DNA from 2 places in the Kitasatospora sp. NPDC087315 genome. Region 2 is predicted to be linked to the other one. Evidence: riboswitches for the same ligand, from Rfam matches in the RefSeq annotation. Region 2 holds a riboswitch; the other holds the start of a gene.
The links. Region 2 has a riboswitch for magnesium ahead of ACIO5D_RS30470 (NRAMP family divalent metal transporter). Riboswitches for the same ligand answer to the same signal wherever they lie in the genome.
Positions count from the first base shown of each region.

Region 1: linked by a shared signal. The riboswitch ahead of ACIO5D_RS02515 (magnesium and cobalt transport protein CorA) and the one ahead of ACIO5D_RS30470 (NRAMP family divalent metal transporter) in region 2 are both predicted to bind magnesium.

Region 1 is NZ_JBIUYD010000001.1:585,804-601,414, forward strand. It holds gene ACIO5D_RS02510 (RimK family alpha-L-glutamate ligase) at 1-538, shown strand, start outside; M-box (ykoK) riboswitch at 641-811, shown strand; gene ACIO5D_RS02515 (magnesium and cobalt transport protein CorA) at 1,183-2,352, shown strand; gene ACIO5D_RS02520 (hypothetical protein) at 3,111-3,485, opposite strand; gene ACIO5D_RS02525 (helix-turn-helix transcriptional regulator) at 3,594-4,685, shown strand; gene ACIO5D_RS02530 (helix-turn-helix domain-containing protein) at 4,840-5,433, shown strand; gene lepB (signal peptidase I) at 5,499-6,353, shown strand; gene ACIO5D_RS02540 (alpha/beta fold hydrolase) at 6,429-7,256, opposite strand; gene ACIO5D_RS02545 (hypothetical protein) at 7,631-7,849, shown strand; gene ACIO5D_RS02550 (double zinc ribbon domain-containing protein) at 8,030-8,689, shown strand; gene ACIO5D_RS02555 (LCP family protein) at 8,774-10,330, opposite strand; gene ACIO5D_RS02560 (hypothetical protein) at 10,555-10,947, shown strand; partial or broken gene ACIO5D_RS02565 (PLP-dependent transferase) at 11,197-11,442, shown strand; gene ACIO5D_RS02570 (ROK family transcriptional regulator) at 11,801-13,030, shown strand; gene ACIO5D_RS02575 (hypothetical protein) at 13,035-13,250, shown strand; gene ACIO5D_RS02580 (hypothetical protein) at 13,266-13,808, opposite strand; gene ACIO5D_RS02585 (MarR family transcriptional regulator) at 13,916-14,371, opposite strand; gene ACIO5D_RS02590 (MFS transporter) at 14,531-15,611, shown strand, end outside.
Region 2 is NZ_JBIUYD010000025.1:84,503-100,113, reverse strand. It holds gene ACIO5D_RS30505 (hypothetical protein) at 1-795, opposite strand, end outside; gene ACIO5D_RS30500 (FtsX-like permease family protein) at 1,008-3,236, opposite strand; gene ACIO5D_RS30495 (ABC transporter ATP-binding protein) at 3,233-3,919, opposite strand; gene ACIO5D_RS30490 (PadR family transcriptional regulator) at 3,916-4,440, opposite strand; gene ACIO5D_RS30485 (hypothetical protein) at 4,876-5,544, shown strand; partial or broken gene ACIO5D_RS30480 (Uma2 family endonuclease) at 5,665-5,901, shown strand; gene ACIO5D_RS30475 (YoaK family protein) at 5,926-6,591, opposite strand; gene ACIO5D_RS30470 (NRAMP family divalent metal transporter) at 6,759-8,402, opposite strand; M-box (ykoK) riboswitch at 8,754-8,927, opposite strand; gene asnB (asparagine synthase (glutamine-hydrolyzing)) at 9,090-10,922, opposite strand; gene ACIO5D_RS30460 (ABC transporter ATP-binding protein) at 11,166-11,933, shown strand; gene ACIO5D_RS30455 (FtsX-like permease family protein) at 11,930-14,689, shown strand; gene ACIO5D_RS30450 (methylmalonyl-CoA mutase subunit beta) at 14,967-15,611, shown strand, end outside.

The DNA of each region.
Region 1 (15,611 bases), on a different contig from region 2:
CATCGCGCTCTCCCGGCCGACCCCCGAGGCCGCCGTCGATGCCTTCGACCGCCTCGGCGGCGACGTCTGGGCCCGGCCGACCGTCGGAATGGGCGGCAACGATGTCTTCCACGTCACCACCCGCGACCAGCTCACCGCCGCCGCGGACCACTACGTGGCCTCGGGCGCCGACTGGCTGATCGCCCGCGACGCCGGGAACTTCAACGCCGACGGCCGGCGCCACCAGTACCGGGTGGTGGTGCTCGGCGGGCGCGTCGTCCGCGCGGTCGAGCACGTCCAGCCGGATCCGGACGCGCCCTGCAACGAGATCCAGGGCGCCGTCTCGACGCTGCTGGAGGACGGCGAACTGCCTGCGGGTCTGGCCGAGTTGGCCGTCTCCGCGACCAAGTCCCTGGGCCTGCCGCTCGGCGGTGTCGACCTCGGCGCGGAGAACGGCGGCGTCGTCTTCGAGGTCAACGTCCACCCGGTGTTCGGCAGCGTCGGGGGCCTGGAGACGGTCGCCCTGCCGTACACCGCCGCCCACCTCGCACTGGGCTGAGCCGAAGCGGCGGCCCGGGCCCGTCGGGGCCCCGGTGGAGGCCTCGGCGGAGGCCCTGGTCAAGGGCGCGGTCGCGCGGGTACTAGACTTGGCACAGTTGTGAAGGCACCTCGTTCGGTGAGGCGTCGCCACGGACACAGGCCACTGACCCCACGACGTCGAGAGACGCCCAGGTTCAGGACAGGTCTCCCCGGCCTAAGGGGTGATCCCAAGTGGCTGCACCCCCGGGTGCTACGCCGTGGCGTGCCAAAGCTCTGACGAGATCAGGGGTGCCCCGCCCGTCCCGCGGCCAGGTGTGCCCGCGGCGCGTGGTGTGGATCTCCCTGATGGCCCCGGTAACGGCGACCCGAGTACGGGCGCCCCGACGGCGAGGAGGTGAGACCTGTGGAGAGCAGTAGTCCGGGCCGAAGTCGGCCCCGCCCCAGGACGTCCCCCTCTTCTCCTGGCACCCGGCACTTCTCCTCCCGTACCGCTCCCGCACCCCGCCGCCGTACCGCCCGCCGCTGACAGCGGCGGCTCCGGCCGCGTGGTCCGGGCGCCGTGCGCGGTGGAGGACGGCCGGGCGCCTCCCGCCCCCGCCCCGCCCGACCCCGCGGCCCCTGGCCTCGGCAGCGGCGGACACCGACCCGTGGAGGTACCCCGCCATGTCCGACTGGCGTGTGCGCGCCGTGCGCGCGAGCAAGCGTCCGTTCTCCCGTTCCGTCACCACGCCGCGCGGCGGCGACGCGCAGCCGGCGCCCGAGCACTCGATGGACCCGAGGCCCGACCAGCCCGCGGAGCCCGTCACGCTGGAGCGCTCCGTCGTGGACGCGGCCGTCTACCGGGGCGGGCGCCGGGTCGAGGAACCCGCCAGCCTGGCCGACATCTACCGCCAGCTGCCCGGCAAGCCCGGCACGATGGCCTGGATCGGCCTGTTCCGGCCCGCCGAGGCGCAGCTGCTGGAGGCCGCCGAGCGGTTCAACCTGCACGAGCTGGCGGTCGAGGACGCGATCGTCGCCCACCAGCGGCCGAAGCTGGAGCGCTACGGCGACACGCTCTTCGTCGTGCTGCGCGCCGCCCGCTACCTGGACGACGTGGAGGAGGTCGACTTCGGCGAGATCCACCTCTTCGTCGGCCCCGACTTCGTTCTCACCGTGCGCCACTCGCAGGCCCCGGACCTCTCCGCGGTGCGCAGCCGCCTGGAGGCCGACCCGGAGCTGCTCGCGCTCGGCCCCGAGGCGGTGCTGTACGCGGTGCTGGACGCGGTCGTCGACGGGTACGCGCCGGTGATCGCCGGGTTGCAGCACGACATCGACGAGATCGAGACCGAGGTGTTCGGCGGTGACCCGCAGGTGTCCCGCCGCATCTACGAACTCTCCCGCGAGGTGATCGAGTTCCAGCGGGCCACCCGTCCGCTGCTGGAGATCATGAAGAGCCTGGAGGCGGGCTTCGGCAAGTACGGCACCGACGACGAGCTCCAGCGCTACCTGCGGGACGTGGCCGACCACGCCACGTACGCCGCCGAGCGGGTGGACGGCTTCCGGCAGATGCTGCAGAACATCCTGACCGTCAACGCGACCCTGGTCTCGCAGCGGCAGAACGAGGAGATGAAGCAGCTCGCCGAGGCCGGGCACGTGCAGAACGACGAGATCAAGAAGATCTCCTCCTGGGCGGCGATCCTCTTCGCGCCGACCCTGATCGGCACCGTCTACGGCATGAACTTCGAGCTCATGCCGGAGCTCAAGTGGGCGTTCGGGTACCCGTTCGCGATCGGGCTGATGGCGCTCGTCTGCACCGGCCTCTACCTGGTGTTCAAGCGCCGCAACTGGCTCTGAGTGCCGTGGCTCGCCCGTGACCCGCCGTGAGCGGCACGACGTTCGGACAGGGCGTCAGGGTTCCGTCAGGGCGGGCCGGAGGGGCTTGCCCCCCGCCCGCGCCGACGGCTTGGATGAAGGGCATGAACCGCCCGGCACGCCACCACGACCGCCCGCCGCATCCGCGGCCGCCGGTCGTCGCTGCCGCGGCCGTCATCGCCGTGCGCTGAACCGCGCCTCCCCGCCGGACGGCACGGCCCGCGCCGCCCCCTGCCCCGTCGCCGCGGGGCAGGGGCGGACGCCTTCTCGTACCTTCGTCCCGCACCCCGGCCGGGCGGCTGAAGGAGGCGGTCACCCTCGGCACCGGCCTGGCGATCGGCGTCCGGCCGCGGCTGCGGGAGTACCGGTAGCGCGCTGGTCCGCCGCACTTGTCAGTGGGCCGCCGTAGGGTCGTTCGGGTGCCGAAGAACGGCGACGGACGGCCGCGCGGTTCCACGTGCGGCCGGTCCGGACGGATCGTCAGGGGGTAGCGCGATGAAGCAGACGGCGAAGCGGGCGCTGGTCGGTGCGGCCGGGGCGTTGGGCGCGGTGCTGGTCCTCCCAGGCCATCCGGTGGGGTCTGACGGCCACCCAGGAGGACTGACCGGGCGGCCCCTGCGGCCGGACCACGCGGCGGCACTCCGCTGACGTGGAGCGGTCCGGGACCGGCGGGTGCCCGGCCGCGCGCCGGGGCGGTGTGCACCGACCGGGGGCTCAGTCGTCCGTGTCGGCGGCGGGACCTAACCGTCCGCGCGCGCCCCGGTGGCGGACAGCCGCTCGAACTCGGCCTCCGGGTTCGTCTGTTGCCGGTAGTCGAAGTGCAGCCGCACCACGCCGTCCCGGTCGGTGAACCGGGCGAGCGGGCCCTGGCCGGCGGCGGGCAGCAGCCGGGGAGCGGCCCACTGCTGGGCGACCACCGCGAGGCGGGTCCGGTCGGCGGCCACCACGATCCAGGTCGCCCGGCCGCCCTGGACGGTCGCGAGGTAGCCGTCCGCGAGCACCGAGACGACGGCGTCCCGCACACCGATGCCGTCCGGGAACTCGCGCCGCTCGGCGTGCGGAGCCGACACGTCGTCGCCCATCGCCACGCTGTCCCTGGTCAGTTCGGTTCTCATGGCGGGCAGCGTAGCCGTACGGAGTGGCCGGGACCCCGCCATGAGTCGGAGTCGACCCCCTACGATCGGCGCATGACCGCTGACTGGTCTGCGTGTTAGCTTCCGGCCATGGGATCACGTGGGGTTCGTGGGGCGGCGGCGCAACAGGCGATCGAGGGGCTGCGGGAGCTGGCCGGGGCCGGGCTGACGGCCCCCGAGGTGTTCCGCGGGGCGGACGAACTGCTGCGCGGAGTCATGGAGTTCGACGCGGTCTGCTGGCACACCGCCGACCCGGCGACCGGGCTGGTGAACTCCGTGCTGAGCGACGACCTCAGCCTCGACAGCTTCCAGGACGCCGTCCGCCTGGAGATCTGGTCCGATGACGTCGCCACCTTCCCCAAGATCCGCCGCAGCGGCGTGCGGGCCGAGACACTGAACCGGGTGACGAAGGGGCGACCGGAGCACAGCGTGCGCTACCGCGAGCAGATCGCCCCGGCCGGGTTCGGCGACGAGCTGCGCGCCGTCTTCGACGCGCACGGCGGGATGTGGGGGTGCGCCGCGTTCATGCGGGCCGGGGACCGCGGGCCGTACCTCGGCCACCAGCGCGAGCTCGCCGACATCGCCGCCCGGCACCTGGGGAACGCGCTGCGGGCCAGCCACCTCCCGCCGCCCGGCGACGGGCCGGAGGACGAGTCCTGTTCGGACGGCGGGGCGCCGGTCGTCCTGCTGCTCGGCCCGTCGAACCGGCTGCTCGCGATGTCCGGCCCGGCCGAGGAGTTGCTGGCCGGCCTGGCCGACCCCACACCGTCGGCGCTCGCGGTGCCGACCGCCTTCGCGATCGCCGCCGAGCAGGCCCGCCGGGCGGCGTACGGCCTGCCCGCCCCGCAGCGGAAGATCCGGGTGCAGGCGAGGGACGGCCGCTGGTTCGTGCTGCACGCCTCGGCGCTGCGGGGCGGGACGGCGGGCGAGGTGACGGTGGTGGCCTCCGAGGCCACCCCGGCGGACGTGATGCCGCTCTACCTGTCCGCGTACGGGCTGACGGCACGGGAGCAGGAGGTGGCGCTGCTGCTGGTGCGCGGCTGCGACACCCGGGACGTCTCGCGGCTGCTGACGATGACGCCCTACACGGTGCAGGACCACCTCAAGTCGGTCTTCGCCAAGGCCGGGGTGGCCAGCCGCCGTGAGCTGATCGCCCGGGTCATGCTCGGCGTCGGCCACTGAGGGGCGGTGCACACTGAGGGGCGGGCGGCACCGGGCCGGGAGACGGCCGGCCGCGGGGGCTCCCCGGCGCCGCCCGCCGCCCCGCGGTTCCGCCGGCCGCCGTGCCGGCAAGCTGATTTGACAACCACGCTTGCCGCCTCGGCAAATAGAAGACATGGCCGACGACTTCTCTACCGTCCTCACCACGGTGGGCCCGCGTCTGCGGGCGCTGCGGCGCGAGCGTGGCACCACCCTGGCCAGGCTGAGCGCCGCGACCGGCATTTCCCTCAGCACCCTCTCCCGCCTGGAGTCCGGCCAGCGCAAGCCCACCCTGGAACTGCTGCTGCCGCTGGCCCGGGAGTACCGGGTGCCGCTGGACGAACTGGTGGGCGCCCCGGCCACCGGGGATCCGCGCATCCACGCCCGGCCGTTCACCCGGGGCGGCCAGACCTTCGTCCCGCTCACCCACCACCTCGGCGGGCTGCACGCCTACAAGCAGATCATGCCCCCGGGTTACCGGGCCGGGCCCGAGCTGGAGCCCAAGGTGCACGAGGGCCACGAGTGGGTGTACGTCCTGGCGGGCCGGCTGCGCCTGCTCCTGGGCTCGCGCGATCTCGTCCTGACCGCGGGGGAGGCGGCCGAGTTCGACACCCGGATCCCGCACGCCTTCGGCAACGCCGGGCCGACGCCGGTCGAGTTCCTGAGCCTGTTCGGGCCGCAGGGCGAACGCATCCACGTCCGGGCCCGGCCGGGAACCTCTGGTCGTTAGGTTCGTTGGCTCACAACGGGGGTTCCGCACCGGGCTCCCGACAGGCCGTCCGGAGGGGCCCAGGGATGAGCGTCGAACAGACCACGGAGACCGATCAGGCCGATGAGGCCGGCGGGAAGGGCGCGGCGGGGTCGAAGAAACGGTCCTTCTGGCGGGAGCTGCCGGTCCTGGTGGTCATCGCCCTGCTGCTCTCACTCGGCATCAAGACCTTCTTCGTCCAGGCCTTCTCGATCCCCTCGGGCTCGATGCAGCACACCCTGGAGAAGGGGGACAGGGTGCTGGTCGACAAGTTCACGCCGTGGTTCGGCGCCACCCCGGACCGCGGTGAGGTGGTGGTCTTCCGCGACCCGGGCGGCTGGCTGGAGGGGCCGCCCGAGCAGTCCGGCAACAGCGTCATGCGTGGTGTCCAGACGGTGCTCGGCGTGGTCGGCCTGATGCCGTCGGCGGACGAGAAGGACCTGATCAAGCGGGTGATCGCGGTGGGCGGCGACACCGTCGAGTGCAACAGCGGCAGCCCGGTCAAGGTCAACGGCGTCCCGCTGGACGAGCCGTACATCTACCCGGGCGCCACGCCCTGCGACAACGAGCCGGCCGGCACGGTCAAGGTCCCCAAGGGCCACCTCTGGGTGATGGGCGACCACCGCGACGACTCCCGCGACTCCCGGTACCACACCCGCGAGGCCGGCGGCGGCTTCGTCCCGGTGGACAACGTCATCGGCCGCGCCTTCGTCGTCGCCTGGCCGCTCTCCCACTGGGACACCCTCCCCGTCCCCGACACCTTCGACCAGGCACCGCTGGGCGCACCCGCCCCGCACGACAACCCCCTCGACAGCCCGCCGGCCCCGGAGGCCGCCGCCCTCGCCGCCGCCGTTCCGCTGGCCGTCTGGCAGCGCCGCCGGGCCCGGGCCCGCAGGCGCTGACCGGGCCGGCGGCCCCGGTCCCGGCCGTACCGGCGGGCAACGGGCCGCCCGGGTCCCGGGGTCAGGACGTGGGGATCAGGACGTGAGGAAGTCCAGCAGGTCGGCCTCGAAGGCGGCCCGGTACGCCCCGTGCAGGCCGTGCGACGCGCCGGGGTAGACCTTGAGCACGCTGTCCGGGATCAGCCGGGCGGTCTTCGGGGCGGCGGCCGCGATCGGGACGATCTGGTCGTCGTCCCCGTGCGCGACCAGGGTGGGGATGTCGATGCGCTTGAGGTCCTCGGTGAAGTCGGTCTCGGAGAACTGCCGGACGCAGTCGTACGCCGCCTTCGCGCCGACCTGCATGCTCCAGAGCCAGAACGCCCGGCGGATGCCGTCGGCCCCGGACAGGTCGGCGCCGGGGCGGTTGAAGCCGTAGAAGCTCTCGCTGAGGTCCCAGTAGAACTGCGAGCGGTTGCCGTCCACCCCGGCCCGGATGCCGTCGAGGGCCTCCAGCGGTGTGCCCTCCGGGTTGCCGGGGCCCCGCAGCATCAGCGGCGGGACGGCGCTCAGCAGCAGCGCCTTGGCCACCCGGGAGGTGCCGTGCCGGCCCAGGTAGCGGGCCACCTCGCCGCCGCCCGTCGAGTGGCCGACCAGGACGGCGTCGCGCAGGTCGAGCCGGTCGGTCAGCTGGGCGAGGTCGTCGGCGTAGGTGTCCATGTCGTTGCCGTGCCAGGGCTGGTCGGAGCGCCCGTGGCCGCGCCGGTCGTGGGCGATCGCGCGGTAGCCGCGTTCGGCGACCAGCCGCAGCTGCTCGTCCCAGGCGTCCGCGTTCAGCGGCCAGCCGTGGCTGAAGACGACCGGCCGGCCGCTGCCCCAGTCCTTGTAGAAGATCCGGGTGCCGTCGTCGGTGGTGATGGTGGGCATGGCGCTCCTTCGTGCGATCGGGCCACAGGGGTTGGAGGTGAACAGAGGAGACAGGGGCGGGGGAGGCACTCAGACGCTAGGCGGGGGGTGGGCGCGGCGCGGCGGGAAGGCGGTGACCGGTCGGCGTGTTGCCCGGAATTCGTCCTCCGGACGGGTGGGGGACGGTCGCGGGCCGGATCCGGGCCGGGCCCGGGGCCGCCTTCCGGGGGTTCTCGCCACGCCGTTCTCTACACGGCTGTAGAGTCTGTCGGGTGAGCTGTACGCCAGGCCTCGCGGCTGCCCTGTCGGGGGAGCCGGTGGCGACATCCGGGTCGGGAGGCGGAACCGTGGAGGAGAGTCGGCGCGGGCCTGTGGACGGCGAGGGACCGGGGGGCGTGGACCTGGACGCCGAGCCGGGCGTGGAGCGGGTGTACCAGCCGGTCGAGGTGCACTTCGGTGACGGCACCTGGGCGCTCGGGCGGATCAGCGGGTGGTGGCAGGACGCGGCCGGGCGGCGCTGGTGCCGGCTGCGGGTGGCCCGGAGCGGGCGGCCGGCCCGCTGGGAGCCGTTCGACCCGGCCCGGGTGGTGCTGCTGCCGGCCGGTGGGGTCTGAGACCCACTCCGGTGGACCGGGCGGTTCTTGAACCGTTGCTCAGCGAAGCTTTACCCCAACGGGATTCACAAAATATGACGGTATATGTCATTCTGTGCAGCGCCCCGTGACCCATCGCAGCCGTGTCGGCGTCAGAGGGCCGGGGACCGCCGACATGCCAACTCAGCCACCGGGGACGACGTGAGTTCCGAGATCTACTTCAGCAACAACTACCGTGACCTGTGCGAGCAACACGGTACCGGGGCCGGCTTCCAGTTCGAGTTCTCCTGCTCGCGCTGCTCCGACACCTGGCGTTCGCCGTTCGAGGCGTTCACCACCGGCCAGGTGGCGGGCTGGGTGAGCAAGGGCGTCAGTGCCGCCTGGAACCTCATCGGCGGCAACGCCAACACCATCAGCAACGCCGCCGACGGGCTGGCCGGCGCCAACTGGGGCAGCTCCCGCGATGCCGCCTTCCAGCGGGCCATCGCCAACGCCCAGACCCACTTCAACCGGTGCGCACGGTGCACCAACTACGTCTGCGGCCGCTGCTTCGACCCCGCCCAGGGCCTCTGCCACACCTGCGCCCCGGACACCGCCGCCGAGGCGATGGCGGCCCAGCGGCGCGGCCTCAACGACATGGTCTCCGAGCGGGCCTACACGCAGGGGCAGCAGACCGGCCAGGCCTTCGACGTGCAGACGCCGCGCCAGCTGGTCTGTCCGCAGTGCAGCACCGAGACCCACGGCACGCCGTTCTGCCCGGGCTGCGGCTTCCGCCTGGCCAACCCGAACCAGTGCGGGCAGTGCCAGGCCGCGCTGCCCGAGGGCGCCGCGTTCTGCCCGGGGTGCGGCACCCGCCGCTGACCAGGACCGTCGCGCGCCCCGGGACCACCGTCGCCCCGGGGCGCGCGACGCTCTCCGCCGGCCCTGTGCGGGCCGGCGGCGCCGTCAGCCGTACGAGAGGTTGGCGCAGGGGTCGTCGTCGGCCGAGCGGGCCGCGTCGCGGACGCTGGTGGGCAGCGGTCCCGGGGCCGGCGGCAGCGGGCCGGAGGGCGCGGCGGTGGCGGTGGCGGCGTAGTCGTGGCCCAGCACCACGCTGACGCCCGCCTTGGCGCCCGGCTGGACCCCGGCGCCGGGGAAGAGCTTCGCCACGGCCTCCGCCGAGGTCCGCTCGCCGGGCCCGTAGTCGACCACGGTGGTGGCGCGTTGACGGTTCGGCGCGTTGCCGACGGCCGTCACGGTGAACCCGGCCGCCTTCAGGGACTCCGCAGCCCGGCCGCCGAGGCCGGTGGCCGAAGTGCCGTTCAGCACGGTCACCTTGACGTCTGTGCCGGCCGCCGGGGGCTCGGGAGCGGGGGAGGCCGTGGGGGAGGGCGAGGGGTCCTCGGACGCCGCCGCGCTCGGCGCGCTCGCGTCCTGGCCGTCCAGCGTGCGGTCGGCCCGGAGCGCCGCCCAGAGCTGGTCGACGTCCGGGTGGACCAGCGCGACCCGGGGGCCCTCGTAACGCCAGGGCGCGGTGACGAACTTGACGTCGTGCAGATCGATGTCCTTCAGCGACATGGCGAAGGAGAGCAGCTTGGCGGCGGAGCCGAGGTCCTGGTCGACGGTCAGCGACCGGGTGGCGGCGTCGGCGACCGGCAGCAGGGTGGTCGGGTCCATGCCCTTGGCCTTGATCTCCTTGATCAGCGCGGAGAGGAAGGCCTGTTGGCGCTTGGTGCGGCCGATGTCCGAGCCGTCGCCGATGCCGTGCCGCAGCCGGACGTAGTCCAGCGCGGACTGGCCCTGAACCCTCTGCAGGCCCTTGGGGTAGAGCAGTTTGCCCTTCCGGCCGAGGTTGGGGTTGAGGTCGCCCTCGCGGATCTCGTTCGGCAGGCAGACCTCCACCCCGCCGACGGCCTTGGTCATCGCGGCGAAGCCCTCGAAGTTGACCACGATGGTGTGGTCGACCCGCATGTTGGTCAGCTTCTCCACGGCGTTCTGGGCACAGGCCGGGTTGCCCTGTTCGGTGTCGCCCACCGCGAAGGCGCTGTTGAACATGACATTGTTCTGCTCTTTGGTCCACTTCCCGTTCGGCAGCTTGCAGGGCGGGATGGTGACCAGCGAGTCGCGCGGGATGGAGATGCCCGCCGCGTGCTTGTGGTCGGCGTAGACGTGCAGCAGGATCGCCGTGTCCGAACGGGCCCCGCCCTCCTGGCCGCCCCCCAGGTCGCTGTTGTTGCCGCCGCGGCTGTCCGAACCGATCAGCAGGATGTTGACCGGCACATGGCCCTGCGCGTCGGGCTTGGCCGCCTCCGGGCGGTCCTTGCTGACGGCGTCTCCGTCGAAGGTGGCTATGTTCCCGTTCAGCCGGTAGTAGACGGCGCCGCCGGCCAGTACCAGCAGGGCGGTGCAGCCGGCGGTCACCCAGAGCACCTTCTGCTTGCGGCTGCGCCGGGGACGGGCGCGTCGGCCGCCCGACCGGCTCCTCGACGCCCCGGCTCCGCCGGGACCCCTGCGACCTGACATGTCGTCACCCTCCACAGTTGCCACGAGATCCCCGTCGGTGTGCTGGGCGCCCGCGCGCGGACCCCGGGTACCGTGGGCGGGTCCGCCGCCGGTAAACTTTTACACCGCTGTAGAACTTCAGTGGAGCATACTAGGCGCCGATGAGGAAACCCGCAGGTCAGCCCAGGGGGGTCTGGACGGCCGGGCCCATCGGTGCCGCACCCGGACCGGAACCAAGGAGCACGATGACTCACCGGATCGCACGTTCGATAGCCGGCGCCCTGGTGGCCCTGCTGGCCACCGCAGGCCTGACCGCGGCGGCGTCGAGCGCGACGGCGGTGGCCGCACCCCGACCCGCGGCCGTGGCGGCCGGCGCCGTCCAGCCGCAGGGCGTCCAGGGCGTCCAGGGCATGGAGGGGGCCGAGGGCGGACAGACCGTCCAGGTCCCCCGGGCCGCCGAGGACCGCGCGGCGGCTCCGGCGAGCCGGCTGGCGGCGGAGAAGGAGAAGAAGAAGGGCTTCTTCGCCAAGCTCGGCAAGTTCCTGCTGATCGTGGTGATCCTGATCATTCTCTTCTTCGTGCTGCTGATCGTCGGGATCGTCTACGCCGCCAAGCGGGTCTTCGGGCGCCGCCGCTGAGACCCGCCGGGCCCCTCGGCACGCGCCGTCGGGCCCGGCGGCCGTCCAGGGCCGATCGACCGGGACTGGCTCTGGGAGGGTCTGGCGCTACGCCATCGAACCCGGCGCCGCGGCCGACCCGTTCGCCGCCTGGCTGACGCTGCGCGGCCTGCAGACGCCGGCCCTGCGGGTGCGCAGGCGCTGCGACACCGCGCTCGACCCGGCCGTCCGGCCGCGCACCCGGCCGTCACCGCCGTCCACTACCCGGGCCTGCCCGCCCACCCGGACCACGAGCGCGCCCGCCGACTGCTCCCGGACGGCCACGGCGGCGTGCTCGCGTTCGACCTCGCGGGCGGACGGGAGGCGGCCCGGACCTTCACCGAGTCCGTCCGGCCGGCCTCCCCCGCGCCCTCGCCCGGCGGGGCGCACACCCTGGTGCTGCATCCGGCCGGCACCTCGCACCGGCAGCTGGACGACACGGAGCCGGCCGCCGCCGGCATCGGCGCCGGGACGGTCCGCCTCTCGGTGGGCACCGAGCACCCGGAGGACCTCTGGGCGGACCTGGAGCAGGCGCTCGCCGAGCTCTGGGCGGACGGCGGGCGAGCGGACGGCCCGGACCGGCGCGGCGCCGGGCGGACCGACGAGCGCCGGGCGGGCGGGCCCGCGCCTTCGTCGCGGCCAAGCCGGCGGACCTCGACAGTTCCGCGGTGCGGTCCCTCACCGGAGGCCGGGTGGGCTGACCGGTCCCGGGGCCGGATCCGGGCCGATGGGCGGGTTGACAACCGGTCATACTGGGCGGCGGTGCCTGAGCCCAGGCCCGCCACCGCCCCGGTACCGCGCCGGTCCGCGGGGTACGCCGAGACCGGAGGACCTGATGAGCCGCCACCTGCCGACCCACCTCCCGGCGGCCGGAGCGCCGGTGCAGCCGTGGAACCGGCAGCGGCTGCGCAGCAACAACGAGTGGCTGCTGCTCGAACTGCTGCGCACCGGCGGCTCGTCCTCGCGGGCCCAGCTCGCCCGCGACACCGGGCTCTCCAAGCCCACCGTCTCCGCCGCGCTGGCCGCGCTGGAACAGGCCGGACTGGCCCGCGAGGCCGGGCGGTTCGTCCCCGAGCGCGGCCGCACGGCGGTGCTGTACGAGGCCGACCCGACGGCCGGCCATGTGCTCGGCGTGGACATCGGCCGGGCCCGGCTGCGGGTGGCGGTGGCCGACCTGGCCGGGCGGATCGTCGCCCGGCGGGACGTGCCCAACCGGGGGCGGACGGCCGACGCGGTGGCCGACGCGGTGGTGGCGGCGGCCCGGGAGACCATCGCGGAGGCGGGGCTGACGGCCGGCGGCATCGTCCACTCGGTGATCGGCAGCCCGGGCGTCTGGGACGAGCGGCGCCGCGGCGTCCGCTACGCCACCAACCTGCCGGGCTGGGGCAGACCGGGCCTGTTCGACCGGATCGCGGACGGGCTGGAGACCGCGATCACCGTCGCCAACGACGCCAACCTCGCCGCGCTGGGCGAGTTCGCCCTCGGCGCCGGGCAGGGCAGCCGGGTGTTCGCCTATCTGCTGGTCGGCACCGGCCTCGGCGTCGGCGTGGTGAAGGACGGCGAACTGCTCGCCGGCGCGCACGGAGCCGCGGGCGAGGTGGGGCTGCTGCCGCTGCCCGGCCGGCCCGCCGGGGAGCCGGCCGGGACGATCGAGCAGGTGGCCGGGGCGGACGCGGTGGTGCGCACCGCGCTCGGCCTCGGCATGCCGGGCCCGCTGACGGCCAAGCAGGTCTTCGACGCGGCCCGGTCCGGCGACCCGCTCGCGGCCGGGGCCGTCCAGCAGGAGGCGGAGCAACTCGCCTACGCCGTCGCGGTGCTGACGGCGGTGCTGGACCCGGATCTGGTGGTGCTCGGCGGTGGCGTCGGCGGCAGCGCGGATCTGCTGCTGGAGCCGCTGGAGCGGGCGCTGCACCGGCTCTCCCCGCTGCGGACCAGGCTCGCCCCGAGCCTGCTGGGGGAGGAGGCGGTCCTGCTCGGCGCCGTCTCGACGGCGCTGGAGATCGCCCGGCCGGAGGTGTTCGGCCGCCGTTCGGGCGCGACGGCCCAAGGCCTGTCCGGCAGTTGATCCCGTGGCCGGCCCCGCCGAGGACGTCCGGACCTGGAGCCACCCGGCCACGCCCGACCCAGCCTGCTCGGCCGCCGTGGACCGGACGATCGGCCGGCTCTCCGTCACCGACGGTCCCTGCACCGGTGTGAGCTTCAGTACCGCGGACACCGGCAAGGTCTGGTCCGAGGGCACCGCCCACCCGCTCGCCGCGAGTGGCGGGAACCCGTTCCGGCTGTAGCCGGCCGGGCCGCGCTCAGAGGACGGCTTCGGCGATCCCGGCCACCAGGCCGACCGCGATGCCCAGCAGCGGTACGCCCAGCAGTCCCGCGAAGCCGGCCGCGACGTAGCCGCTGCCGTCCTGGAGGTTCCCGTGCCGGGCACAGGAGAGGAACCACGCGGCCGGTACGGTGCCGAGCACCATGATCAGTCCAGCGACGACGCCGTACCGCAGGGCCGGCGTCGACGACGGCTCGTAGGCGACGCCGTGGGACAGCCGGACTGTCAGGCGGGTGCCCGCCCGGTGGTCGCGGGGTACGCCGCGTACCACGACCGGACGGGCCCCGGCCGCCGTCCCGCCGGCCGGGGTGTACTGGCCCCGGCAGTCGCGGCCGGCGCTGTTGCCCTCGTCGTCGGACACGTCGTAGCACTTCTCCACCAGCACGACGCCGCTCGGCGGACCGAGGCCCGCGGCCGCGCCCACCCGTTCGGCAGCCAGTACCCAGGCCAGCCACCCCGCCCCAGCCAGAAGGCCGATCGCCGCCAGTACCGCCGCCGCTCGCGCCGACGGACGCCACATGCGGACCTCCCCTCCCCTGCGGGCCCCGCACCCGGAACTGCCATCATGCTGGGTGCGTCGCTGTCGTTCCACCCTCGTGCCGGGGTCGGGACCGGGGCGGGGGTGGTTCAGGGGCGCGGCCAGGGGTGTCCGCCCAGGCGTTCGATGCCGGTGTTGAAGCGCCTCAGGTAGCCGGCGAAGGCGGCGATGTCGTCGTCCGTCCAGTCGGCCATCACCCGCTCCAGGCTGTCGATGGTGCCGGCGCGCTCCTGGTCGAGCAGCCGCACGCCCCGGCCGGTGATGCGGAACTTCCTGGCCATCCCGCCCTCGGGGTCGGGGATGCGCTCCACGAGCCCGGCCCGCATCGCGGCGGTGGTCTGTCGGTTGAGGGTGGAGGCGTCGAGGTCGAAGGCGTCGCTCAGCTCTCCGATCGACATCGGCCCCTGGACGCGGATGCGACTGAGCAGGATGTAGGCGCTGCGTTCGAGCAGGCTGTCCTTGCGGCGGGCGCCGGCGCTGCCCTGGAGGCCGTGACGGCTCAGGAGCATCTGCTCGTACTCGACCTCGTGCGTGGGTCTGACCATGTTCCTGCCACCTTCTGGCCGACGGCCGCCTCGGTCCGTGGCCGGCCGGCTCCGTCCGCGTCCCTCCGGACAGCATTATGCATCCACCATAGAATGTGCATGATGCACTAGACATGTATGATGCACTTCTTGTCCGACAGACTGTTCCGGAGCTTCCCCATGGACACCTCTCAACGATCCGCGCACCCGAGCGGCGTCGTCGCCACCCTGGCCTTCGCCGGCACGGTGGCCGCGGTCATGCAGACGCTGGTCACCCCGCTCATCGCGGAACTGCCGCAGATTCTGCACACCACGCCCTCGAACGCGGCCTGGGTGATCACCGTCACCCTGCTCGTCTCGGCCGTCTGCGTGCCGGTCTCCGGACGCCTCGGCGACATGGTGGGCAAGCGCCGGATGCTGCTCGTCTGCTCGGTGCCCCTGGTCGCCGGCTCGGTGGTGTGCGCGCTGGCCTCCTCCGTCGTGCCCATGATCGTCGGGCGTGGGCTGCAGGGGATGGGCATGGGCATGGTGCCACTGGGCATCGCCCTGCTGCGTGACGTCGTCCCGGCGGAGAAGCTCAGCTCCTCGATCGCCCTGGTCAGCGCATCCATGGGGATCGGCGGTGGTCTCGGCCTGCCGATCGCCGCGGCGGTCGCCCAGTACGCGGACTGGCGGGTGCTGTTCTGGGGTGCGGCCGTCCTGGCCCTGGTGGTCTCCGCCCTGATCTGGTTCCTGGTGCCGGACGTGCCGGCCACCGCCAGGGGTCAGCGATTCGACCTGCCCGGCGCGCTCGGCCTGGGCGTCGGCCTGGTCTGCCTGCTGCTCGCCGTCTCCAAGGGCGCCGACTGGGGCTGGGCCTCCGGCACGACGATCGGCCTGTTCACCGCCGCCGTCGTCGTGCTGGCGGGCTGGGGCTTCTGGGAGGTGCGCACCAAGGACCCGCTGGTCGACCTGCGCACCACTGCCCGCCCCCGGGTGCTGTTCACCAACCTCGCCTCCGTCTTCGTCGGCTTCGGCATGTACGCCAGCATGCTGATCGTCCCCCAGCTGCTCCAGTTCCCGAAGGCCACCGGCTACGGGCTGGGCCAGTCGATGCTCGCCGCCGGCCTGTGGATGGCCCCGGGCGGCATCATGATGATGATCGTCTCCCCCCTGGGCGGGAAGCTCACCAACGCCCGCGGCCCGAAGTTCACGCTCATCAGCGGCGTCCTGGTGATCGCCGCCGGCTACGGCCTGTCGCTGGCGCTGATGGGTTCGGCCT
Region 2 (15,611 bases):
CGGGCCGAGGTCCCAGGCGGCGATGCCCTGCACCTCGTCACCCGGCTCGGCGTCCTGGTGGAACTCGTAGGCGACCTGGCCGGAGACCGGGTCGATCGAGAAGACGGACTTGCCGCTGTCGTCGACCGAGGCGTAGAGCCTGCCCTGCCACATGGCCGCGCCCTGGATCCGGCTCAGCGGCTGGGACAGGGTGACGGTCTTCACCACCGGCAGGGTGCTGCCGGCCGGCAGGCCGAGCAGGTCGGACAGGCTGTAGGCGACCAGCTTGGCGGTGCCGTCCGCGGTGTTCTGCGACCACGGCGCGGTGTAGACCAGGCCCGCCGCGGCGTCCACCGCGACCCACGGCACGCCGCCCGGCATCTGCGCGAGCGGCAGCTGGAGGTAGCGGCCGGTGTAGCTGAGGTCGCTCGCGTTGTAGAGCGCCAGCACCGGGTGCTGGTAGCCGTTCTTGCCGTCCTCGATCGGCGCGATCACATAGCCGCCGTAGTACTCGAGGTCGCCGATGTGGTCACTCTTGAACGAGGAGCCGAGCGCCGACGGGATCGGGAAGGTGGAGGAGGCCACCTCGTGGTCGTTGGAGATGGTCGCCTTCACCATCCCGCCCGGGCCCGCGTAGTAGAAGTACGTGCCGTCGGTCGCCACACCCTGTCCGCGCTCCAGCGCGTTGAATCCGGTCCACCGGTAGTACTGCGACGTCCGCGCCCAACTCGCGGCCTGCGCGGGGGTCGCCGCCGCGACGGCCACGGCCGCCACGAGGGCGGCGCTGATGCTGATCCGGCCCAGCTTCACTGCCACTCACCTCTACTGTTCTCGATTGTTCGGGATAGCAGAACGGCGTTCCTTATCGCCAAGAGGATTACAACAGGGGCGTTCGACAGGGTCAATGGGCGGAAGGTGAACGTCAGATGTCACCGGCCGAGGGGGCGCGGACACGGAAAAGCCCCGGGTGCCGCGCCTCCCCCCGTGAGGAGGCGCGACACCCGGGGCCTTGGGCCGGGCGGGTGCGGTCAGCCGTTGCGGGCCGCTTCGGGGCCGGTGATCCGCCGGAGCAGCGGGAGGGTCGAGGCGATGATCCCGAGCGAGGCGACCAGCCCGAGGACGACCAGGACGAAGTACGTCGCGCCCGGGGAGACCAGGTCGTAGCTCATCTGCGACTTGAGGAACATCGCCGCCGCCCCGAAGCCCGTCCCGGTCGCGATCGCGGCCACCACCAGCAGCGGCAGCGCGCTCTCCAGCCCGATCACCCGTTGCAGCAGCCGCAGCGGTGCCCCGGTGAGCCGCAGCATCGCGAACGGCCGCCTGCGGTCGGAGAGACCCGCGACCACGCTCACCGCGAGGCTGCAGCCCGCGATGGGCAGGGTGGCGAGCAGCACCACGTTCGCCAGCTGGCGCCAGCCCGCCATCTGCCGCTGCTGCTCGGAGCCCCAGTCGCCGACCGTCCGGGACATGTAGTGCGGGTAGGCGCGGGTGAGGACGGTCCTGGTCTGCTCCATGGCCGCCGTCGAGCCGTCGGTGGTCGCGTAGATCATCTGGACCGGCAGCCGGCCGAGGGCCTCGGGGGTGATCGGCGCGGCGGGCCACTCCGTGTCGGCCTGCGACCGCAGGTCGAGGAACGCGTACAGCGGGATGGCCGCGGCGCTCGCGCCGGCCGGGCAGTGGCCGACCACCGGAATCCGGGCCAGGTCCGAGCAGAGCACCAGGCCGGGCGCGAAGGGGCGGGGGTCCGCCGGGTCCTTCGCGATCTTGTCCGGGTTGGCGTGCACCACCGCCAGGCCCTCGGCCCCCGGGACGGCCCGGACGTCCGCCAGGACGCGGTCGGGTACGGCGTCCGTCATCGGCGGTTCGTCCACCATGGCGCCGTGCTCCACCGCGGTCCGGGTCAGCGGATCACCGGCCAGCGAGCCCCGGTTCTCGTTGATGGTGCCGATGATGCAGACGGTCGCGGTGGTGACGAAGAGGGCGAGGACCAGGCCGCTGACCGAGCGGAAGCCCGCCTTGGGGTCGTCCGCGAGCCGCCGGACGGCGATCAGCGTGGCGGGGCGGCTGGTGCGCAGGGCCACGGCCCGGGCGGCGGCCATGGTCAGCCAGGGCCCCGCGACCACCAGGCCCAGCATGACCACCAGGAAGCCGGTGAGGTAGGCCGCCGTCTGCCCGTCGGTGGTCTCCGGGCGGCGGTCGACGAACCAGGCGAGTTCGGCGAGGCCGCCCAGCAGCGGGACCAGCCGCCAGGCCCGGGGCGGACGCGGGGTCACCCGGCGGGAGACGCCCAGCGGCGAGATGGTCACCCGGCGCAGCGCGAACCGGGCCGCGACCGCCGCCGCCACCGGGACGCCCAGGACGGTCCCCAGTACCTGGACCACGGTCAGGGTCAGGTCGCCGGTGAAGAACCGTTCGCCGGTGAACGGCACGGTGGCGACCACCGGGCGCAGCAGGAAGAAGAGCGCGAAGCCGACGGCCGTCCCGGCGACGGCGGCCACCGTGGACTCCACCGCGGAGATCACCGACACCTGCCGGGGGGTGGCGCCGACCAGACGCATCGCGGCGAACCGCTGCTCGCGGGTGGCCGCGGAGAGGCGGGTCGCGGTGCCGATGAAGATGAGCACCGGGAAGATCAGCGCGCCGGCCACGACGGAGAGGATGAGCGTCATGGCGTCGCCCCGGACGCCGCCGCCCGGGCAGTCGTTGTCGCAGGCCGCGGGGAGCGTGGTGGCGATGGTGGTGACGGTCCTGGCCTCGGGCTGGGCCCTGACCTCCTCCGGGGTGCGGCCGATGACGGCGACCAGCGAGTCCGGGGACTGCAGGGCCTCGTCACCGAGGGTGCCGGCCAGCCGGCCGGGGAAGCGGTCGGCCAGCTCGACGGCCGGGGTCTCGCGCAGCAGCTTGGCGAGGGCCGGCGAGGCGTAGTACTCGCCGGGTGCCGGCACCGCGGCCAGGCCCGGCGGGACGGGCGCGGTCGGCCCGGTGGCGGCGACGTCCACCTCGAAGAGCCTGACGCCGTCGTAGTAGTCGGCGTGGGTCCGCCACCAGAGCGGGTCCACCGCCGCCGTCTCGGTGCGGGCGGCCGCCCCGGTGTTGTACCAGAGCACCCGGTCGTTGGCCTTGTCGACGGCGTTGATGCTGGCGAGCGTGGAGAGCAGCATGCCGACGCCGATGGCCACGGCGGCGGCGATGACGATCAGCCGGGCGATGGCCTCCCGGCCTCCGCTGACGGCGAGGCGGAGCGCGAACTCGATCACGAGGCGACCCGTCCGGCCGAGAGCGAGGTGGCCTTCCCGTCCCGGACGATCGCCTCGCGGTCGGCGTAGGCGGCGACCCGGGGCTCGTGGGTGACCAGGATGACGGTGGTGCCCTGTTCGCGGGCGGCGCCGACCATCAGCTCCATCACCTGCTCGCCGGTGAGCGAGTCCAGCGCGCCGGTCGGCTCGTCGGCGAAGAGCACCTGCGGGCGGGCGACCAGGCCGCGGGCGAGCGCGACCCGCTGCGCCTGACCGCCCGACAGCTCGCCGGAGCGGCGCCGCTCCAGGCCGTCCAGGCCGAGCCGGGCGAACCAGGGCCGGGCCTCGGCGAGGGCCGCCGTACGGCGGGTGCCGCCGAGCAGCAGCGGCAGGGCCACGTTCTCCTCGGCCGTCAACTCGGGGACGAGCTGGCCGAACTGGAAGACGAAACCGAACCGGTCGCGCCGCAGGGCGCTGCGCTGGGCCTCGTTCATGGTGTCGATCCGCTGCCCGTCGAAGTGGACCTCCCCCGCGTCGGGGACGAGGATGCCTGCCAGGCAGTGCAGTAACGTCGACTTGCCGGAGCCGCTCGGGCCCATGATGGCGAGCACCTCGCCGGCGTCGACGGCCAGACCGGCGCCGCGCAGGGCGGGCGTCTCGCCGAAGGCGAGTTCGATGTCGCGGGCCTCGATCAGGTGGGTCATGACCGCACCGCCTCGGCGAGCGCGTCCAGCCTGGCGGTGGTCAGGTCGATCCAGCGCAGGTCGGCCTCCAGGTGGAACAGTCCGTGGTCGGCGAGCAGGGCGTCGACGAGCGCGCCCGTGCGCCGCAGTTCGGTCAGCTCGCGCATCCGCCGCAGGTGGGCGGCGCGCTGGGTGTCGAGGTACAGCTCGGCGTCGCGGCCGAGCATCAGGGCCAGGACGACCTTGGTGAAGAGCACCGTCTGAAGATTGGGCTCGGGCGACACCGGCTCGGTGAGCCAGGTCTCGAACTCCGTCACCCCGGCTTCGGTGATGACGTAGCGCTTGCGGTCGGGACCGTCACCGGGCTCCGCCTCGGCGGGCACGACCTTGCCGTCCCGGGCCAGTCGGCCGAGCGTGGCATAGACCTGGCCGTACGGCAGGGGCTTGCCCCGCCCGAAAAAGGCGTCGTAGTCGCGCTTGAGGTCGTAGCCATGGCTCGGCTCTCGCTCCAGCAGGCCCAGAAGGGTCAAAGGAACACTCATGAGCTGACCATACACCAGACGTATACTTCGAGTGTATAGCTGGCGAGAATAGTCCGCTGAGCTGCTCGAACATCGGTCAGGAGGCGGTCAGGAGGCGATCAGGGCCGGCTGGGCGCTGACGCACGGGAGCGGCCGGGCCGGGCGGGACATGCGTGAGCAGGGGACGGCCCCACGTCCGCCCCCTGCTCCACACCGCGGCCCGGCGAGCCCCCACAGCAGGCCGGACCTCGCCGCGTCCCGGCAACAAGAGGACGCGGCCGGGACCAGCCTGCCCTGCCGCCCCCTCCCCCGCCGAGGGCCGAACGTCCCTGTCGTCAGGCCGCCGGTCCCGGTACGGGACCGGCCGGTACGGTCCGCTCAGCCCTTGTGCGCGGACCGGGAGCGGAGAGAGATTGGATGCCGAAGCCCGGCGAACACCCCGGAGGAGCACGCATCGTGTCCAGCACACCCCGCCCGACCCGGGCCGCGTCGCTGCCGCGGCGGGCGGGCCGGCACCTGCGACGGGCCCTCGGCGCCCGCCGCGATCCGCTCGTCCGACCGCTGGACCGGTCCCGCAGCCGAGCGTGGGCCGCGGCGCTCCTGGGCCTGCTCCTCGCGCTGTCCGCCGCCGTCGGCGCCGCGCTGCTCTCCTTCCACGCCGCCGACCATGACGCCTCGGCGGACCGCGCCCGGCTGCACCGGGTCGACGCCGTCCTGCTCACCGCGACCCGGCCCGGCAACGCCGCGAACAGCCGCTGGGCGGGCGGCTACGAGAGCCGGGCCGACGTCACCGTCTCCTGGACGTACCCCGACGGGCAGCAGCACACCGGCCGGGCCGAGGCGCCCCGCTCCGCCACCGCCGGCTCCACCGTCACCGTCTGGGTGGACGACGACGGCGGACGGGCCGACCCCCCGGCCACCCGGGTCGGCGTCGCGGTCGAGGCGGTCTGCACCAGCCTCTCCGGCTTCGCCGCCCTCGCCGCCGCGCTCGGCGGCGGCCTCGCACTGCGGCTGCGCGCCCTCGACCGGCGGGCCGACCAGGAGTGGCAGCGGTCCTGGGCCCGCCTGGAACCGCTCTGGAGCGGCCGCGGCAGCCGCAGCCCGGGCGGCCCTCAGGAGGGCTGAGCTGCGCCCATGGCCGATTCACCCGCAGCCGCGAGCCGCCGCCCCACCCTTGAGCTGCCGGCCGAACTCGTCGACTGGGTCAGGGCGTTCGCGGAGATCTCGCACCGCACGGTGGAGCAGGTCGTCGAGGTCACGTCACCGTCGAACGGTGACACCGGCCGCACGGCCAAACGCCGCCGGCACTCGCAGTACGGGGCGCCCGTGTACCTGCTGGTGGACCGCCAGGAACGCGATTGCACGCTGTTCTCCCAGCCCGGGAAGCTCGGCTACACGCACGTGGAGGGGCCGCACCCGTTCGGGACTCCCGTGCACCTGCCGGAGCCCTTCGGCCTCAGCCTCGACACCGGCGGGTTCTGACGGCGTCCGACCGTCGGACACGTCTCAGGGCTTGTCCCCGGCGCCCCCCGGGCGGGTCCAGGCCGGGGTGGGCCCGCCGGGGGCGGGGGTGGCGGCACGGTGGGTGGCGGCGGCGACCGCGATCAGCAGGGCGAGTGCCACGGCCAGCGCGGTGGTGACGGTGGCGTGGAACACCAGCAGGGCGCCGAGCAGGGCGCCGGCGAACATCCAGACGGCCGAGGCGAGACGGCGGGCGCCCGCGCGGTCGGCGGCCAGGCCGGTCAGGGTCATGGTCAGCACGGTGGTGGTGAGGTCGGGGACCTTGAGGAAGCGCACGACGGCGTTCTGCAGGCCCATCGCGAAGCCGAGCAGGCCGATCAGGCCGTACCGGGCCGCGTCGGTGGTGTGGCCGGCCACGGCCGCCAGGGCGGTGCTGCCCGCCAGCAGGACCGCCTGGATCACGGCCGAGGCGACGAGCAGCCTTCCCCGGTGACCGGGCAGCCGCTCGCAGAGCCGGCCACCGGCGAACGCGCCCACCAGGAAGGCCGCCAGGGCGGCCAGCGAGGCGGTGGCGGAGAGCCCGGCCGCGCCGGCCAGGGCGAAGCCGAGGAAGACCACGTTCCCGGTCATGTTGGCGACGAAGACATGGCCGAGTTCGAGGTAACTGACCGCGTCCACCAGCCCGGTGACGACGGTGAGCACCAGCAGCATCGGTACCAGCGGGCCGTGGCGGCGGTCGGTCTTCACCCTGTGTCCTCCAGTGGTGCGCTTCGATGATCGCGGGTACTCCGTTCTACGCCCGTCGGCCCGGGATCCCGGTCAGGCGAGCACCGGGCGGGCCCGCAGGTCGGTCGGGGCGAGTCCGGAGGCTCGGCGGCTCAGTGGTTGAGCGCGACCTGGACGATCTTGACGACGACCAGGACCATCGCGACCAGCAGGTAGCCGCGCAGCGCGCCCATGCCGATCCTGTAGGCGGTGGAGACCGTGGGCCGGGCGAGGGTCTCCAGCGGCGGCATCCGCCAGTTCTCCCGCCCGGTGCGGTCGATGCGGTCCTTCTCGGTGCCGGTGCGCCTGCGGACGAAGGAGTACCCGGCGGCCGACACCCCGAGGACGCCGCAGACCGCCATGACGGTGAGGATGGTGTCGGCGCTGATGTCCGGGAAGAGCACGGCCGCGGTCAGGACCACCGAGAGGGTGACCAGGACGCCGACCACCGCCGCCGTGAAGGCGTTGGTCCGGGGCCCGTTGACCCAGGGGCCGAGGACGTCCTTGTCGTTGCAGAGCAGCAGCAGGAAGACCGAGGCGGACGGCAGCAGCACGCCGGCCAGGGTCTGGACGCCCTCGGTGAGCAGACCGAGCGGGGAGCCGGGGATCAGCACGATGGTGGCGGCCACCGTCACCAGGCCCGCGTAGACGGCGTAGAAGCCCTTGGCCCCGCCCACGCCCCGGTGCAGCGAGTGCTTCACGCCGAGCACGTCGCCGACCGCGTACGCGGTGGAGAGCGAGACCGCGAAGGCCCCGATGATCGAGGCGTCCAGCAGCGCGATCGCGAAGAGCACCCCGGCGAGTTCGCCCGCCTTCGCGGCCAGGCCGTGCGCGATGCCCGCCGCGTCGGTGAACTGCCCGAAGCCGTCGGTGCCCGCGAAGGCCGCGGCGGTGAAGCCCGTCATCGCGGCGGCGCCGACGACCACGACGACGATGCCGATCCACAGGTCGACCTTCTCGTAGGCCATGAAGCGCGGGGTGATCCGCTTGTCGATGACGTACGACTGCTGGAAGAACAGCTGCCAGGGGGCCACCGTGGTCCCGACGATGCCGATGATCAGCAACATCACGGTGGACAACTGCCCGGCGCCGCCCGGCAGGTTCGGCACGACGAAGTCACGGGCCATCCGCGTCGCCGACGGGTGGATCAGGAAGTAGACCGGTACCAGCAGCAGCGAGCCTGCGCACAGGGCGATGGCGATCCGCTCGAAGCGCCGGAACGAGCCGGTGAACGCGGAGGCGATGATGACCGCGGCGGCCAGCACGACGGCCAGGGCCTTGGGCAGTCCGAGGTAGCCGGCCGCGAGCGTGATGCCGATGAACTCGGTGACCAGCGTCAGCGCGTTCAGCAGCAGCAGGTCGATCACCGAGAAGGCGCCCCAGAACCTGCCGAACCGTTCCAGGATCAGCCGGGCGTGGCCCACCCCGGTGACGGCGCCCAGGCGGAGCACCATCTCCTGGTTCACGTAGAGGACGGGGACGAGCAGCAGCAGCGTCCACAGCAGGTGGGTGCCGTAGTTCTGGCCGGCCTGACCGTAGGTGGCGAAGGCGCCGGCGTCGTTGTCGCCGACCATCACGATCAGGCCGGGACCAATGACCGCGAGCAGCGTCCTGAGCCGGGCGGAGAGCCCGTGGCGCGGGGTGTCGTCGTCGAGGCGGATGGTGCCGAGGGCACCCTTGATGTCGCCCAGGTGGGCGTCGTCCAGTACGGCCGCACGCGGCGTGGGAACCTCGGGGTCGAGCATCACGTTCGTCATGACGTGCCTCCCTGACCCCTTCTCTGCGAGGGGGCCGGTCGGGGGCGCGCAGCAGCGATCCCCCCTGCGGGCGCACGGCACCGCGGCCCGCGGCGGCAAAGGGCCGGGCGGGCATGGCGGCACGCCGGACGCGCGTCACGGCCGGGCCGGGGGCGGCGGGGCATGACGGTGCGTCAGGAGTACGCGCGGGGGAGGTTGTTACCGCGTGCCGGGGGTGAGCGAAAGCAGGCGGGGGCCGGGGCGACTGTGGCCCGGACTACTACTGTCCATGTCTCTCGCCTCCTCCCGGCCGGCGACGCACCACGGGTGCGCCGGATCGACACGGCAAGGAGCGGGCCGACCCGCCGGGCCGGCACACCCCTACTCGTCAGAGCTTTGGCACTTCACGGCGTAATCCCCTTGGCGGGGAAGCCACTTGGGATCAACCCTTAAGTCGGGAGGATCTGTCCTGAACCTGGGCGTCTCTCGACGTCGTCGGGTCAGTGGCCTGTGTCCGTGAGGACGCCTCACCGAACGAGGTGCCTTCTTCGTCTTCTGTCAAACCTTGAGAAGCATAGCCCCTCCGCCGAACGGGTCTCTACAGCTTTGTAGAATCTTGACCGGGACCTGGGCGAAAGCGGGTGGAACGGGGCCCGCTCCCGGCCCGGGGGTGTCCGGGGCGGGAGCGGGCGGCGCGGGCGGCAGGCCTCAGAGGGCGAGCGCGGGGCGGTGGTGGTCGAGCCAGAGCGCGAGGTCCACCACCCGCTCCAGCCGCAGCCGGTGGCCCCACTCCAACTGGTCGGCCGGGGTGTCGAGGCTGGCCTTGATGACGGTCTCGTCGGCGATGTCGCGGACGTGCGGCGCGTCGAGTGCCTCCCGGGCGAGCCGCTGAAGGCCGCTGTTGTAGTCGGCGTGGTGGGTCGCCGGGTAGTGGTTCTTGGGCCGCCACAGCACCGAGTCGGGGGCCAGGCCCTGACCGGTGGCGCGCAGCAGGCTCTTCTCCCGGCCGTCGTAACTCTTCATCGACCAGGGGGCGTTGAAGGCGTACTCGACCAGCCGGTGGTCGCAGTAGGGGACGCGGACCTCCAGCCCCTGGGCCATCGAGAGGCGGTCCTTGCGGTGCAGCAGCTGGCGCAGCCAGCGGGTCAGCGAGAGGTGCTGCATCTCGCGCTGGCGGTGCTCGGCGGCGCTCTCGCCGTCCAGGTGCGGGACGGCGGCCAGCGAGGTGCGGTAGGTGTCGTCGCGGAACTCGCCGATCCGCAGGTGGGCGGCGAGGTCGGGGTTGATCGGCATGGCGGCCTCGTCGCCGGTGACCAGCAGCCACGGGAAGGTCTGCGCGGCGAGTGCCTTGGGGTTGTGGAACCACGGGTAGCCGCCGAACACCTCGTCCGCGGCCTCGCCGGAGAGGGCGACGGTGGAGTGCTTGCGGATCTCGCCGAACAGCAGGTAGAGCGAGGTGTCCATGTCGCCGACGCCGATCGGCGAGTCACGGGAGACGACCACGGCCCGGCGGTTCTCGATGTCGAGCAGGGTGCGCGGGTCGAGGACCACGGTGGAGTGGTCGCTGCCGATGAAGGCGCCGGCCTCGGCGGCGTACGGGGTGTCGTGGCCGGTGCGCAGCACGTCGCCGGTGAACTGCTCGGCCTGGTCGCTGTAGTCGACGGCGTAGGAGCGCAGCTTGGCCTGCGGGCCTTCGGACAGCCGGAGTTCGTCGGCGACGAGCGCGGTGACGACGGTGGAGTCGAGGCCGCCGGAGAGCAGGCTGCAGAGCGGGACGTCCGCCTCCAGCTGGGCGCGGGCGGCGCGGTTGACCAGCGAGCGCACCCGCTCGACGGTGGTGTCCAGGTCGTCGGCGTGCGGGCGGGCCTGGAGCTCCCAGTAGCGGCGCTCGCGGATGCCGTCCCGGTCGAGTACGAGCAGGCCGCCGGGGTGCACCTCGCGGACGCCGGCCCAGACCGTGGGCCCGGTGTTGAACAGCAGGCTGTAGGCCTCGCGCAGGCCGTCCGCGTCGACGGCGGGGGTGACCTCGGGGTGGGCGAACAGGGCCTTGGGCTCGGAGCCGAAGGCGAGTCCGCCGCCGACGGCGGTCCAGAACAGCGGCTTGACGCCGAGCCGGTCGCGGACCAGCAGCAGCCGCTCGGCGCGCTCGTCCCAGATCGCGAAGGCGTACATGCCCTCCAGCCGGTCGACCAGGGCGTCGCCCCACTCCTGGTAGGCGCGCAGCACCACCTCGGTGTCACTGCGGGTCTCGAACCGGTGTCCCCTGGCGCGGAGTTCGGCGCGGAGCTGGTGGTGGTTGTAGACCTCGCCGCTGTAGGTCAGCACCACGCCCGGGTTTTCCTGGCGGTCGGCCATGGGCTGGGCGCCGCCGTCGATGTCGATGACGGCGAGGCGGCGGTGACCGAGCGCGGCGTGGGCACCGAGCCAGATCCCGCCGGCGTCGGGCCCGCGCAGGGCCATGGTCGCGGTCATCGCCTCGATGACGGGGGCGCTGTGGCGGACGTCCTGATGAAAGGACACCCAGCCGGTGATTCCGCACATGCGCGTGCACTCCTTGTGGCGGACAGAGTCGGACGGAGCAGGTGGAGCGGGTGGGACAGGCGGGGCGGGTGGGTCGGACGGGCCGTCGCCCGGCGGTGCCCGGTCCACCAGTCGGGCGGTGGTCACCTGCGGTTCCAGCGGAATCGGACACATTTTCTGCCACCCCGACGGCACGAGCGGTCGTCGCCCTGCATATATAGTTCACCTGCATATGCAGCTGAACAGCTCAATGAGGGGGAAAGTGTGTCCCGCACCGATCCGATCAGGACCGCCGGCCAGGCCGTCCTGCGTCTGCAGAACGTCACCCGGGTCCACGGGCAGGGCGCGTCCGAAGTGCACGCGCTGCGCGGGGTCGAACTCACCGTGCACGCCGGAGAGTTCGTCGCCGTGATGGGCCCTTCCGGGTCCGGCAAGTCCACCCTGCTGACCCTGGCGGGCGGCCTGGACGCCCCGAGCGCCGGCCAGGTGCTCGTCGAGGGCTCCCCGCTCGGCGGGCTCAGCCGGGGGCGGCTCTCCGCCGTCCGGCGCCGCTCGATCGGCTACGTCTTCCAGGACTACAACCTGATCCCGGCCCTGACCGCCGCCGAGAACATCTCGCTGCCGCGCGAACTGGACGGTGTCTCCGGTCGCGCCGCCCGCCGCGAGGCCCTCGCCGCCCTGGAGGAGATGGGCATCCCGGAGCTCGCCGACCGCTTCCCCGACGACATGTCCGGCGGCCAGCAGCAGCGCGTCGCCATCGCCCGCGCACTGATCGGCGAACGCCGGCTGCTGCTGGCCGACGAGCCCACCGGCGCGCTCGACTCCGCCACCGGCGAGTCCGTCCTCGCCGTCCTGCGGGCCCGCTGCGACGCCGGGGCCGCCGCCATGATGGTCACCCATGAACCGGCCCACGCCGGCTGGGCCGACCGCGTCGTCCTCCTGCGCGACGGACGGATCGTCGAGGAGCGCACCCGCCGCCCCGACGGGACGCTCCGCGACCTCGGCGCCGGCCACCCGGAGGTGGCCCGGTGAAGCTCAGCGCCTGGCGGGTCGCCCTGCGCATCGCCCGCCGCGACGCCCTGCGCGCCAAGGGCCGCAGCGCCCTCGTCGTCGCCATGGTCGCCCTGCCCGTCCTCGGCGTCACCGGCGCCGACATCGTCCACCGCAGCGGACAGCTCACCCCGGCCGAGCGCGTCGAGCGGGTGATGGGCGGCTCCGACGCCCTGATCAGCGCCCTCGCCCCGGGCCGCACCGTCGAGCAGGCCCCGTTCGCCGACGACGGCACCCTCACCCGCACCGCCACCCCCGGGAAGCCCGCCACGCCCGAGGAGACCAAGGGCGCGGCCGTCGAACCCGCCACGCTGGTGGCCTCGTTGCTGCCTCAGGGCAGCGTCCTCACGGCGGCCCGGCCGGGCCCCGAGGCCAGCGCCGGCTCCCGCGAGGGCCTGCTCCGCACCGACACCGCCGAGGCCGACCTCACCGACCCGGTCTGGGCCGGGCGGCTCGATGTGGTCGACGGCCGCGCCCCCGGCGCCCCGCACGAGGCGGCCGCCACCCGGGCCTTCCTCGAACGGTCCGGGCTGCGGCTCGGCGGGACGACCGCGGTCAAGGGGCTGGACCGCACCCCCTTCACCATCACCGGCGTGGTCGAACACCCGGGCGACCTCAGGAAGGTCGAACTCGTCGCCCGCCCCGGGGAGCTGATCACCCCGCTGGCCGAGGCCCGGGACAGGGACAGGCCCGTGGCCGGTATCGGGTCGGCGGACGAGAAGCCGGTGAGCACGGACGCCTGGCTCGTCCGGCTCCCCGCCGGGGCGGTGATCGACTGGGCCAAGGTGCGGGAGTTCAACGCGTACGGCTACACCGTCACCTCCCGCTCCGTCGCCCTCGACCCGCCGGACCGCTCGGCCGTCCCCTACTACCGGGACGGCCCCCGGTACGCCGAGACCTCCGCCCGGACCACCACCGCCGTCATGGTGGCCACGGTCACCGGCATGGCGCTGCTGGAGGTCGCCCTGCTCGCGGGCCCCGCGTTCGCGGTCGGCGCCCGCCGCTCGCGCCGTCAGCTCGCCCTGCTCGCCGCCGCCGGCGGCAACCGGACCCACGTGGGCGCGGTGGTGCTCGGCGCGGGCGTCGTCCTCGGCCTGGCCGGTGCGGTGACGGGTGTCGTCCTCGGGATCGGCCTGGTCGCGCTGGTGCGGCCCTGGATCGAACGGGCGGGCGGCAGCCGCTTCGGCCACTTCGACCCGGCGCCGCTCGACCTGGCCGCCATCGCCGGCATCGGCGTGGCCACCGCCCTGCTCGCCGCCGCCCTGCCCGCCCTGCAGGCCGCCCGGCGGAGCGTCACCGCGGGCCTCTCCGGCCGCGACACCGTCAACGCGCCGAACCGCTGGATCACCCTGCTCGGCCTGGTGATGCTGGCCGGCGGCGCCGCGCTCGCGCTCTACAGCGCGGGGAGCGGCACCGGCATGCCCGGCACCCCGGTGGCCGGCGGGTACGACGCCCGGACGCTCGGCGTGCTGGGCGGCTCGGTCAGCGCCGAACTCGGCCTGCTCGCCTGCACCCCGGTACTGATCTCGCTCTTCGGACGGCTCGCCCGCTTCCTCCCGATCGCGGCCCGGCTCGCCCTGCGCGACTCGGCCCGGCACCGTTCCAGGACCGCACCCGCCGTCGCCGCCGTCATGGCCGCCGTCGCCGGTGCCGTCGCGGTCGGCGTCTACACCGCCAGCACCGACGCCCAGGCCCGGCAGGACTACCGGCCGCAGACGCCGAACGGCGCCGTCACCCTGACCACCGGCGTCGACAGCCCCGACCTGCCGAGGCTGCGCGCCACGATGGAGCAGGAGCTGCCGGACCTCGGCCCGCGCGGCGACCTCTACCAGGCCGTCTACCGCTTCTGCGCCAACTGCTCCAGCACCGTCCACCCCAAGGGCGGCGACCGGACCAGGCGGTTCGCCGGCCAGGGCCGGCTGGTCGTCGGCGACGACGCCGTCCTGCACAACCTGTTCGCCGTGCACGATCCGGCCGCCGAGCAGGCGCTCGCCGCGGGCAAGGCGGTCGTGTTCGACCCCTCCTACCTGTTCGACGGCAAGGCCGTGTTCCAGCTGCGCGGCGGCGGCGCCCCGTTGCAGCCCGGCGAGATCCCCGCACCGGACGTCCAGGAGGTCGGCGTGGAGGCCGTCCTGGTCGACAACCCGTCGGCCGCCCGGTACGGACAGGTCCTGGTGAACCCGGCGACGGTGCACAGGCTCGGGCTCTCCGCCCAGGCGACCGGTGCCATCTGGCTGCCCGCCACGCCGCCGGACGACAAGGCGCAGCAGCGCGCCGACGCCGCAGCCGCCCGGCTGGACCGGATGGCCGGCGTCGGGGTGGAGCGCGGCTACCAGCCCAAGAGCGACCTGGTCACCCTGTCGCTCAGCGGGTTCGCCGCCCTCGTCGTCCTCGGCGCGGCCGGCATCGCCACCGGCCTCGCGGCCGCCGACTCCAGGCACGACCAGGCCACCCTGGCGGCCGTCGGCGCCCCGCCCCGGATCCGCCGCACCCTGGCCGGACTGCAGTGCGCGCTGATCGCGGCTCTCGGGGCCGTCCTGGGCACGGTCAACGGATTCGTCCCGGCGATGAGCCTGCTCAAGGTCCGCACCGCCGGCGGCCTCGACGGCGGCCCGGCACCGGTCACCGCGCCATGGGTGCTGATCGCCCTCACCGCGCTCGTCCTGCCGGTGGTGGCCGGGCTGATCACGGCGGCGTTCACCCGCTCGCGGATCCTGCTGACCCGGCGCGTCTCCTGACGCGGGCTCACCGCGGGTGGCCCGTCTCCGGTCCGGAGGCGGGCCACCCGGCCGTCCGGGCCTGTCACCCCTGGACGCGGCCGGCCAAGGCCCCGGGCGGAACGCGTTTCGCCGTCCGGGCCGGACAGCGCCCCCGAACCGCCCGTCCAGCAGGCTCGCGCACGCCGGTTCCGGTGCACTCCACCCGGTCCGGAGTGGACCGACGCGGCAGAGCGAGGGAAAGGTCACACTCCCCGCCTCTCCTGCACGCCCGCCGCCGGACGCTAACCTGCCGGACATGACGGTCCCGCCCGAAGGGCTTCCCCTGGCCGCCGAGTTCCCGGCAGCACACCGTGAGCAGTGGCAGCACCTCGTCGAGGGTGTGCTGCGCAAGTCGGGTGCCCAGCCCGCGGACGGCGCGGCGGCCGAGGAGGCGCTCACCACCGCGCTCCAGGACGGGCTGCGCGCCCGCCCGCTGTACACCGCCGAGGACGCCCCGGCCACGCCCGGTCACCCCGGCTTCCCGCCGTTCGTCCGGGGCGGCCGGCCGCAGGGCTCCGCCGTCTCCGGCTGGGACGTCCGCCAGCGGCACGCCGACCCGGACCCGCGCCGCACCAACGAGGCGGTGCTCGCGGACCTGGAGAACGGCGTCGGCTCGCTCTGGCTGGAGCTGGGCGGCGCGGGCCTGCCGGTCGCGGCGCTGCCCGAGGTGCTGTCCGGCGTCTATCCGGACCTGGCCGCCGTGGTGCTCGACGCCGGCGCCGAATTCACCGACGCCGCCGAGCGGTTGTTCACGCTCTACCGGGAGCGCGAGGTCTCCCCCGGCGCCGCCGCGGGCAGCCTCGGCGCCGACCCGCTGGGCCTCCAGGCCAGGACCGGCCGGGCCGAACGCACCGACGCGCTGCTCGCCGAGGCCGGCGCGCTCGCGGCCCGCTGCGCCGAC